One region of the Enterobacter vonholyi genome, then DNA from elsewhere that is predicted to be linked to it. Evidence: predicted binding sites of a transcription regulator. Region 1 holds the regulator's gene; the other holds the start of a gene.
The links. Region 1 encodes PurR, which represses purine synthesis genes. Its sites were predicted from a motif close to CANGCAAACGTTTGCNTG; they were not measured.
Positions count from the first base shown of each region.

Region 1 (5,055 bases):
CGGCGGCGCGGCCTGTTGCCTGCGGGAATGGACGCAGCGCCTGCGCCACAACGATAGGGTAAATCGCCCCGTTCGCAATGGCCATCACGCAGAACGGGATCAAAATTTCGGCCAGACCGGCACCCGGAATAAAGCCAACGGCCCAGGTCCCGATGACGCTCAGCGCATAGAGCACCAGCAGCCATGGCAGCATCTGCTGGCCTTCCCATTTTTGCAGCGCCGCGCGACAGCCGTACCCGCCCACAAGGAACGCGATTGTCTGCGGAACATAGCTCAGGCCGATGGCTGCCGGGCTGTAGCCCATATCGTGCAGAATGAACGGCGAGCCGGTGAGCCATGCGAAGAAGCTTGCCGAGCAGGCGGCATAGATCAGGACATTCCCGCGATACGCTTTGGCGCTCAACAGTGAGGTGAAGGTAATCGGCTTCGCGTCGGCATGCGCCTCTTTTTTATGCGCAGGCTTGAGGGCAAACGCCGGCAGCATCAGCACCAGCGTGATGGCAAACAGCGTGGCAAAAATGGCCTGCCAGTCAAAGTGCGCGAGGATCCAGCTGCCCAGCAGCGGAGCCAGGGCAGGGGAGAGGCCCACCAGCGGCATAATGGTGGCGAAAATACGGTTTGTGCGGTTAGCCGGGTAGTAGTCAGTCACCAGCGCCTGCCAGGTCACGGCCGCGGCACAGACGCCCACGGCCTGAACGAAGCGCAGCACCAGCAGCCAGGTGGCGTCGCGTACCCATAACATCCCCAGGCACCCCACCGCAAAAATGGCCAGACCCAGCAGCAGTACCGGTTTACGACCAAAGCGATCCGAGAGCGGTCCCCAGAGCAGCTGTGCAAAAGCAAAACCGGCGAGGAACAAACTCAGGCTGGCACTGATGGCGGCAGCGGGGGTTTGCAAATCTTCCTGCATCGCGGCAAAAGCCGGCAGGTACATATCGGTGGCCAAAAAGCCCAGCACGCTTAAGCCGCCGAGCCAGACTAAAAAACCGTTCCTGGGTTGCATTATTTTATTCTCCTGAGGAGGCAGGTATACATTGGCGCTGAGTGTAGGGAGTGCAAAGCCGCTTGTGAAACGCTAATATTTGGCGGGTGCATTCAAATTTTTTGCAGGCAGAAAATGTGGTCAGATTATTCTCTTGAAGTGGTCGATGCTGTCGCGCGTAACGGCAGCTTCAGCGGTGCGGCGCAGGAGCTGCACCGCGTCCCTTCGGCCATCAGCTACACGGTGCGTCAACTGGAGGAGTGGCTGGCGGTTCCGCTGTTTGAGCGGCGGCATCGTGACGTGGAATTGACGCCCGCCGGGGCGTGGTTTTTGAAGGAAGGGCGTTCTGTTATCAAAAAAATGCAGATCACCCGCGAACAGTGCCAGCAGATCGCCAACGGCTGGCGGGGACATCTTTCCATCGCGGTGGATAACATCGTGAAGCCGGAACGCACCCGACAGATGATTGTCGATTTCTATCGTCATTTCTCTGACGTTGAGCTGCGGGTCTCGCAGGAGGTGTTCAACGGGGTGTGGGATGCGCTGGCGGACGGCAGGGCGGAGATGGCGATTGGCGCGACGCAGGCGATCCCGGTCGGGGGACGTTACGCCTTTCGCGACATGGGGATGCTGAGCTGGAAATGCGTGGTGGCCAGCGATCATCCTCTGGCAGCGATGGACGGGCCGCTTAGCGACGATACGCTGCGCAACTGGCCCTCGCTGGTGCTGGAGGATACGTCCCGTTCATTGCCCAAGCGTATCACCTGGCTTCTGGACAACCAGCGGCGGGTGGTGGCTCCGGACTGGGAATCGTCGGCGACGTGCCTCAGTGCCGGACTGTGCGTCGCGATGGTGCCCGTTCATTTTGCGCGTCCGCGCATCAATACCGGCGAATGGGTTGAACTGACGCTGGAAAATCCGTTCCCGGACGCGGCCTGCTGCCTGACCTGGCAACAAAATGATGTCTCGCCCGCCATGGCCTGGCTGCTGGATTATCTGGGGGACAGCGAAACGCTGAACCGGGAATGGTTACGGGAGCCAGCGTAGCTGGCCCCGTAAAGGGATTAACGACGGTAGTCGCGGAACGGACCGTCCGCAACGGAACGGCGTTCAATCAGGCGCGGGTGAACTTCAATGGACTGCGACTCTTCGCGCTTGTTGACGATCCTGTCGAGCAGCATATTGAAGGCCGTTTCGCCCAGCGAATCTTTCGGCTGGTGAATGGTGGTCAGCGCTGGGGTGAAGAAGCGCGCGTTACGCACGTTGTCATACCCGATCACGGAAATATCCTGCGGTACGCGCAGACCCAGTTCATCGGCGGCGCAGAGCGCGCCCATGGCCATGATGTCACCCCCGCAGAAAACGGCGGTCGGACGGTGCGGCTGGGAAACGATCTGCTGCATTGCGCGGTAGCCTGATTCCGGCTCAAAGTCGCCCTGCACGATCCAGTTTTCCGGCACGGTGATCAGCGCTTCTTCCATCGCTTTCATAAAACCGGCAAGACGGCCCGCCCCGGTGTTGCGCTCCAGCGGACCCGGGATCACGCCAATCTCGCGGTGACCGCGTTCGATCAGGTAACGGCCGGCCATATAACCGCCTTCAAAGGCATTGTCGATAACGGAGTCGGTGAAATCTGCACGCGCTTCGCCCCAGTCCATAACGACCATGGGGATGTGGCGATACTCTTCGAGCATCGACAGCACGGATTCCGGGTACTCGGAACACATCACCAGCAGGCCGTCAACGCGCTTCTGAGCCATCATCGACAGGTAGGCGCGCTGTTTTTCAATGCTGTTCCACGCGTTGCCCAGAATCAGGGTATAGCCTTTCTGGAAGCAGTTTTTTTCAACCGCTTCAATGATCTCGGCAAAATAGGCCGCTTCACTACTGGTCGCCAGCAATCCAATGGACTTGGTGTGATTAACCTTAAGGCTACGCGCGACCGCACTTGGCGAATAATGCAGCTCCTTGATCGCTGCCCAGACGGCGTTGCGCGTCTCTTCCGCCACAAAGCGGGTTTTGTTAATTACATGTGATACGGTTGTAGTGGAAACGTTTGCGCGTTTTGCTACGTCTTTAATTGTTGCCATTAAATGTCACTCCAGACCATATCCTAAACTCCTGAAAAACTTGAAGGTAAACGTTTGCCTTCTCTCACCCTTATCACGCAATCTTGAATTGCGGCACGCCGGGAAAACGACACGGGACGTCAGGAGGGGGTCAATGGCCGGTACGCTAATAAATTTAGCGTGGAATTTTGTCCTATCTTGATGAAAAGGGGAAGAGGTAAAGTGGTTCTCAGTATAAATCCAGGAAGATTTTTGACGTAATCTGTGCAAAAATGAGCAAGCTCACTTTTCGTGTGGGGATTAAAAGGAGAAAAATTGATGAGTTCCGATCTTAAGTTTTCGCTGTTCACCACCGTTGTTGTGCTGGCTCTGATTGTTGCGGCCGGTCTGACGGCTGCGCTGCACTGATTTACGCGGAGGGAGAGCCTTCCCTCCCGACTCCCCGGATTGTTACTTCTCTGGCAAAAATCTTTTGCCATTTTGTTAACTTCTCATTTTTTGTGATTGATGTCATGCTTTCCGCTTCTTTGTTCTGTGTCACCACATGACACGGCATCCGGAGTTGACGCATGAAAATCAATTTTCCCCTGCTGGCCCTGGCGATTGGCGCTTTTGGGATTGGCACCACTGAATTCTCCCCGATGGGGTTACTGCCCGTCATCGCCCGCGGCGTGGACGTCTCGATCCCTGCGGCTGGCATGTTGATCAGCGCCTACGCTATCGGCGTGATGGTGGGGGCGCCGCTGATGACGCTTCTCCTTTCTCATCGCGCGCGCCGCAATGCGCTGATTTTCCTGATGGCGATTTTCACCCTCGGCAACGTGCTTTCGGCCATTTCGCCGGACTACACCACGCTGATGCTGTCGCGTATTCTGACAAGCCTCAACCACGGCGCGTTCTTTGGGCTGGGGTCGGTCGTGGCGGCAAGCGTGGTGCCAAAACATAAGCAGGCGAGCGCCGTGGCCACCATGTTTATGGGTCTGACCATCGCTAACATCGGCGGTGTTCCTGCTGCAACCTGGCTGGGAGAAGCGATCGGCTGGCGTATGTCTTTCCTGGCGACGGCCGGGCTGGGCGTGGTCGCGATGGTGGCATTGTTCTTCTCCCTGCCGAAAGGCAGCGCCGGAGAACGTCCGGAAGTGCGTAAGGAGCTGGCGGTGCTGATGCGCCCGCAGGTGCTTTCCGCGCTGCTTACCACCGTTCTCGGGGCAGGGGCGATGTTTACCCTCTATACCTATATTTCACCGGTACTGCATGACATTACCCACGCAACGCCTCTCTTTGTGACCGCGATGCTGGTGCTGATTGGCGTGGGCTTCTCGATTGGCAACTATCTCGGCGGGAAATTTGCCGACCGTTCCGTGAGCGGGACGCTGAAGGGCTTCTTAACCCTGCTGATTGTCATCATGATCGCCATTCCGTGGCTGGCGCGTAACGAGTTTGGCGCCGCGATGGCGATGGTCGTCTGGGGTGCAGCAACGTTCGCCGTGGTGCCACCGCTGCAGATGCGCGTGATGCGTGTTGCGCATGAAGCGCCGGGCCTCTCATCCTCGGTCAATATCGGTGCCTTTAACCTGGGCAATGCGCTCGGTGCGGCGGCCGGTGGGGCCGTGATTTCAGGTGGTCTGGGATACAGCTTTGTGCCGGTGATGGGGGCAATCATTGCCGCGCTTGGCCTGCTGTTGGTGATGATGTCGGGTCGTAAACAGCCAGAAGCAGCCTGCGCTGCGGAATAAACCAAAAACGCAGAAGGGCGAACCCTTCTGCGTGTCTTTTACGCGGCGAAGTTCTTCGCCACAAAGTCCCAGTTAACCAGTGCCCAGAAGTGTTCCAGGTAGTTCGGGCGCGCGTTACGGTAATCGATGTAGTAAGCGTGTTCCCATACGTCCACGGTCATCAGCGGCTTCGCGCTGGTGGTCAGCGGGGTGCCCGCGTTAGAGGTGGATACGATAGCCAGTTTGCCATCCGCCTCTTTAACCAGCCACGTCCAGCCTGAACCGAAGT
Region 1 is NZ_CP162152.1:1,864,189-1,869,243, forward strand. It holds gene punC (purine nucleoside transporter PunC) at 1-1,003, opposite strand, end outside; gene punR (DNA-binding transcriptional activator PunR) at 1,118-2,029, shown strand; gene purR (HTH-type transcriptional repressor PurR) at 2,047-3,072, opposite strand; gene AB3N39_RS08895 (YnhF family membrane protein) at 3,370-3,459, shown strand; gene AB3N39_RS08900 (MFS transporter) at 3,621-4,787, shown strand; gene sodB (superoxide dismutase [Fe]) at 4,826-5,055, opposite strand, start outside.

Region 2 (5,055 bases), 320 kb from region 1:
CGCCACAATCAGCGTTAGCCACATCAGGCCGAGCGCGAAACGCACCCCGACCATAATGGAGGGCAGGGCGCCCGGCAGGATCACGTGAATAAACAGGGAAAAACCGGACAAGCCGTAGCTGCGTGCCATCTCGACCAGACCGCGATCGATATTGCGGATGCCGTGCCAGGTGTTGATGTAAATGGGGAAAAGCGTGCCCAGCGCCACGAGGAAAATCTTGGCGCTCTCATCAATCCCAAACCACAGGATGACCAGCGGGATCAGCGCCAGATGCGGCACGTTGCGCAGCATCTGGATGGAGGTATCCAGCAGCCGCTCGCCCCAGCGTGAAAGACCGCTGATCAGGCCCAGAACCAGACCGATGCTGCCGCCGATGGAAAACCCGATCGCCGCGCGCCAGGAGCTGATCGCCAGGTGCTGCCACAGCTCACCGCTGACGCTCAGCGACCAGAACGCTTCTACAACACCCTCCGGAGAGGGCAGAATGCGGCTCGACAGCCAGCCGGTGGACGACGCGAGCTGCCAGAGAGCCACAATGCCGACGGGTAAAAACCACGGCGCGGCGCGCAGCAGCCATTTTTGTGAGGTGGCAGACATGGTCGCTCCTTAGCTCTGTGCGGCTTTACGTGGAATGAATTCGTTCGCCACGGCTTCGCCCTGCAGCTGGAGCTGCTGCGGCTGCGGAATTTCCGGAATGGCGACATCCAGGTGCGGGAATAACAGCTCGCCCACCTTGTAGGCCTCTTCCAGGTGCGGATAACCGGAGAGAATGAAGCTGTCGATACCCAGCTCGGCGTATTCGTTGATGCGCGCGGCCACGGTCGGTCCGTCGCCGACCAGCGCCGTGCCCGCACCGCCGCGCACCAGACCAACGCCCGCCCACAGGTTCGGGCTGATCTCCAGATTCTCGCGCTTGCCGTTGTGCAGGGATGCCATCCGGTGCTGCCCGACGGAGTCGGTTTTGGCAAATGCGGCCTGGGCTCTGGCGATCGTTTCATCATCCAGATGCGAGATCAGGCGGTCCGCCGCCTGCCAGGCTTCTTCACTGGTTTCGCGCACAATCACATGCAGGCGAATGCCGAAGCGCACCTTGCGGCCATGGGCGGCCGCCTTAGCGCGGACCTGGGCAATTTTTTCTTTCACCAGCGCAGGCGGTTCGCCCCAGGTCAGATAGAGATCGACCTGCTCTGCCGCCAGATCCTGAGCCACATCCGACGATCCGCCAAAATAGAGCGGCGGGCGCGGCTGCTGCACCGGCGGGAAGTAGAGTTTCGCGTCACGAACGTGGATATGCTTGCCTTTGAAGGTAACGGTTTCACCTTCCAGCAGGCGTCGCCAGACGCGGGTGAACTCGGCGGAAGCTTCATAGCGTTCGGTATGGTCAAGGAACACCCCATCGCCTGCCAGCTCCTGCGGATCGCTGCCCGTCACCAGGTTAAACAGGGCGCGGCCGTTGGATAGTCTGTCCAGCGTTGCCGCCTGACGTGCCGCCACGGTAGGGGAGACGACGCTAGGACGTAACGCAACCAGGAACTTCAGACGCTGGGTGACCGGAATCATTGATGCGGCGACCAGCCAGGCATCTTCACATGAACGTCCGGTCGGGATGAGCACCCCAGTGAAACCGATTCGGTCCGCCGCCTGCGCAATCTGCTGCAGGTAGCCGTGGTCAACCGGGCGCGAGCCCTCTTCTGTACCAAGATAGTGTCCATCACCGTGGGTGGGTAAAAACCAGAAAAGATTCAGACTCATGATTTAGCTCCTTCTTTGCCTGCAGGCTGCCAGATGCGTTCGCGAATAGTGACCTGTTTTGGCACGAGGTGGTTTTGATAGAAAAGGTCAGCCGTTTGTTGCTGAAGTGCGGCGACGTGTGCGTCCACCGGGGTAATGGTGGTCGGCGGACGGTGGTTGAGATAGCTCGCGATCACCGGCTCAGGTAAGCCCATGGTTTTCGCCAGCAGGGAAATGCTCTCCTGACGCTGGGTCTGGGTCAGGGCATCGGCCTGGGTAAAGGTATCCAGCACGCCCTGAATAAATGCGCCGTTCTTTTCCGCATAAGGACGCGCGGCCAGATAGAACGAGCCGGTCTGCTTCAGCGTGGTACCGTCTTTCAGCACGCGAACGCCGCCCTGCAGCAATGCGGCGGAGTAGTACGGGTCCCAGATGGCCCAGGCATCAACGTTCTTCTGCTGGAACGCGGCGCGCGCGTCAGCGGGAGTCAGGTAGACGGGCTGAATGTCGGTGAACTTGAGTCCGGCCTCTTGCAGAGCTCGCAGCAAAAGGTTGTGTGAGCTGGAACCTTTCTGGAAAGCAACTTTATGTCCTCTAAGGTCGGCGACGCTTTTAATGTCGCTGTTTTCAGGCACCAGGATCACCTCGGCCTTCGGCTTGGGCGGCTCAACGCCTACATAGACGAGGTCCGCTCCCGCGGCCTGTGCGAAGATCGGCGGAATATCGCCCGTGCTGCCAAGATCGATACTGCCCACGTTAAGGGCCTCCAGCATCTGCGGGCCGGCAGGGAACTCCACCCAGGAGAATTTGGTGTCCGGGAAGTGTTTTTCCAGAAGCTGGTGGCTTTTCGCCAGCACCATGCTGACGCTGCCTTTCTGATACCCGATGCGTAAACTTTCCGGAGCCGTTTCTGCGGCATGGGCCAGCGAGGTAAGGGCCATCAGACCTGCCAGACCGATACGGGTGAACGTTTTAAACATGTGCGACTCCTTGAGGCTGACCAAACGCCGGGGCCTGGATATCTCTGCGGTGAAGGGCATGCCAGAACGTCTCCAGGGCGTTATCGAGGCGGGTTTGCAGGTTGGGCGTAAAGTGTGGTTTGTGTTGATAATCGATAACCTGGGAGTCATCGGCGAAAACGCCGTGGAGGATCTCCTGCGCTTTCAGCGCGTTCAGTACCGGCTTCAGGGCGTAATCCACGGCCAGTAAATGGGCAACCGTACCGCCCGTTGCCAGCGGCAGTACGACTTTGCCGTCCAGGGCGCGTTCCGGAAGCAGATCGAGCAGGGTTTTCAGCGCGCCGGAAAAAGAGGCTTTATAAATGGGCGTTGCCACTATTAAGCCGTCAGCGCCGTTAAGCTGCTCAATGAGGGTTTTCAGCGCGGGGCTGTCGAAACGGGCGTAGAGCAAATCTTCAGGTTCGAAGTTATGCAGGTTCCAGTGGCACACTTCCACATCCAGAGCATTCAGTTTTTCACGGGCATATTCCAGCAGGGCGCTGGAGCGCGACGGGAATCGTGGACTTCCGGCCAGGGTAATGACGCGCATACTTCCTCCTTATAACTAATTGTTTGCTTTTATCTAACATTCATAACAATTTTCAGGAGTGTGACACCGCACGGTTATTCCACTAAATGATTTATCTGCAATTAAAATGCGAAAAAGTGCATAAGAAATAGACGGGAAGGTAAACGATTGCGTTTTGCGCTGATTTTTTGCCGCAGGTCAATTCCCTTTCGCGCCTGGATCGCCCATAATCCCCTCCCGGTTTGCACACCGGGAATCCAGGAGAGTTCATGTACTACCCCTTCGTTCGTAAAGCCCTTTTCCAGCTCGACCCTGAGCGCGCTCATGAATTTACATTCCAGCAATTACGTCGTATTACCGGAACGCCGCTGGCCGCTCTGGTACGTCAGAATGTGCCGGTAAAACCTGTGCAGTGCATGGGGCTGACCTTTAAAAATCCGCTGGGTCTGGCGGCCGGTCTGGACAAAAATGGCGAGTGCATTGATGCCCTGGGCGCGATGGGCTTTGGCTCCATTGAAATCGGTACCGTCACCCCGCGCCCGCAGCCGGGAAATGACAAGCCGCGCCTGTTCCGACTGGTGGAAGCCGAAGGGCTGATCAACCGCATGGGCTTTAATAACCTCGGTGTTGATCACCTGGTTGAGAATGTAAAAAAAGCCCATTTTGACGGGATATTAGGCATCAATATCGGCAAAAATAAAGACACGCCGGTAGAGCAGGGTAAAGATGACTATCTGATTTGTATGGAAAAAGTCTACGCCTATGCCGGTTATATTGCGGTGAATATTTCTTCACCCAATACCCCAGGGCTGCGCTCTTTACAATATGGCGAAGCGCTGGACGATCTTCTGAGTGCCATTAAAAATAAGCAAAATGAACTTCAGTCGATCCACCATAAATATGTTCCGGTCGCGGTTAAGATCGCCCCGGATCTTTCTCCCGAAGAATTGATCCAGGTTGCCGACAGTTTGGTTCGCCATAATATTGATGGTGTGATTGCAACCAATACCACCCTCGATCGTTCCCTCGTGCAGGGAATGAAAAACTGTGACGAAGCGGGTGGGTTAAGTGGCCGTCCGGTACAATTAAAAAGCACCGAAATTATTCGCGCCCTGTCTGCGGAATTAAAAGGTCGTCTGCCGATTATTGGCGTCGGCGGCATTGACTCCGTGATTGCTGCGCGCGAGAAAATGGCGGCGGGTGCGTCGCTGGTGCAGATCTATTCCGGCTTTATATTTAAAGGACCGCCGCTGATTAAAGAAATCGTTACTCATATCTAATCTTTTCTCTTAATCAGACAACCAGGGCTTTATTTCCAGCCCTGGTTGTTTTATATTCCGTCACTGTTGCTTATTTAGTCATTATAGTCTTTTATTAATGGTGTTATAAACGAGGCGGCAAACAGGACATTTTTAGTACAGGACGTTTGGGGACGGGAGAGACACATGCGAATTAAACCTGACGATAACTGGCGCTGGTATTTTTGCGACGAGCATGACCGAATGATGCTCGACTTAGCCAATGGCATGTTGTTTCGTTCTCGTTTTGCCCGCCGAATGTTAACCCCGGATGCGTTTTCCCCGTCGGGCTTTTGCGTTGACGATGCTGCGCTTTATTTCTCCTTTGAGGAAAAATGCCGCGATCTGGTGCTCTCTAAAGAGCAGCGCGCCGAGCTGGTATTAAATGCGCTGGTGGCTATCCGTTTCCTGAAACCGCAAATGCCAAAGAGCTGGCATTTCCTGCCCCACGGCATGAACTGGACCCCGGCAACGGGCGATGCGGCGAGCGTAAATCTGA
Region 2 is NZ_CP162152.1:1,547,341-1,552,395, forward strand. It holds gene ssuC (aliphatic sulfonate ABC transporter permease SsuC) at 1-597, opposite strand, end outside; gene ssuD (FMNH2-dependent alkanesulfonate monooxygenase) at 607-1,752, opposite strand; gene AB3N39_RS07235 (sulfonate ABC transporter substrate-binding protein) at 1,749-2,711, opposite strand; gene ssuE (NADPH-dependent FMN reductase) at 2,704-3,279, opposite strand; gene pyrD (quinone-dependent dihydroorotate dehydrogenase) at 3,528-4,538, shown strand; gene zapC (cell division protein ZapC) at 4,704-5,055, shown strand, end outside.
Region 2: pyrD (quinone-dependent dihydroorotate dehydrogenase) is a predicted target of PurR. The motif match lies at 3,416-3,433, and genes of this name have one in related genera.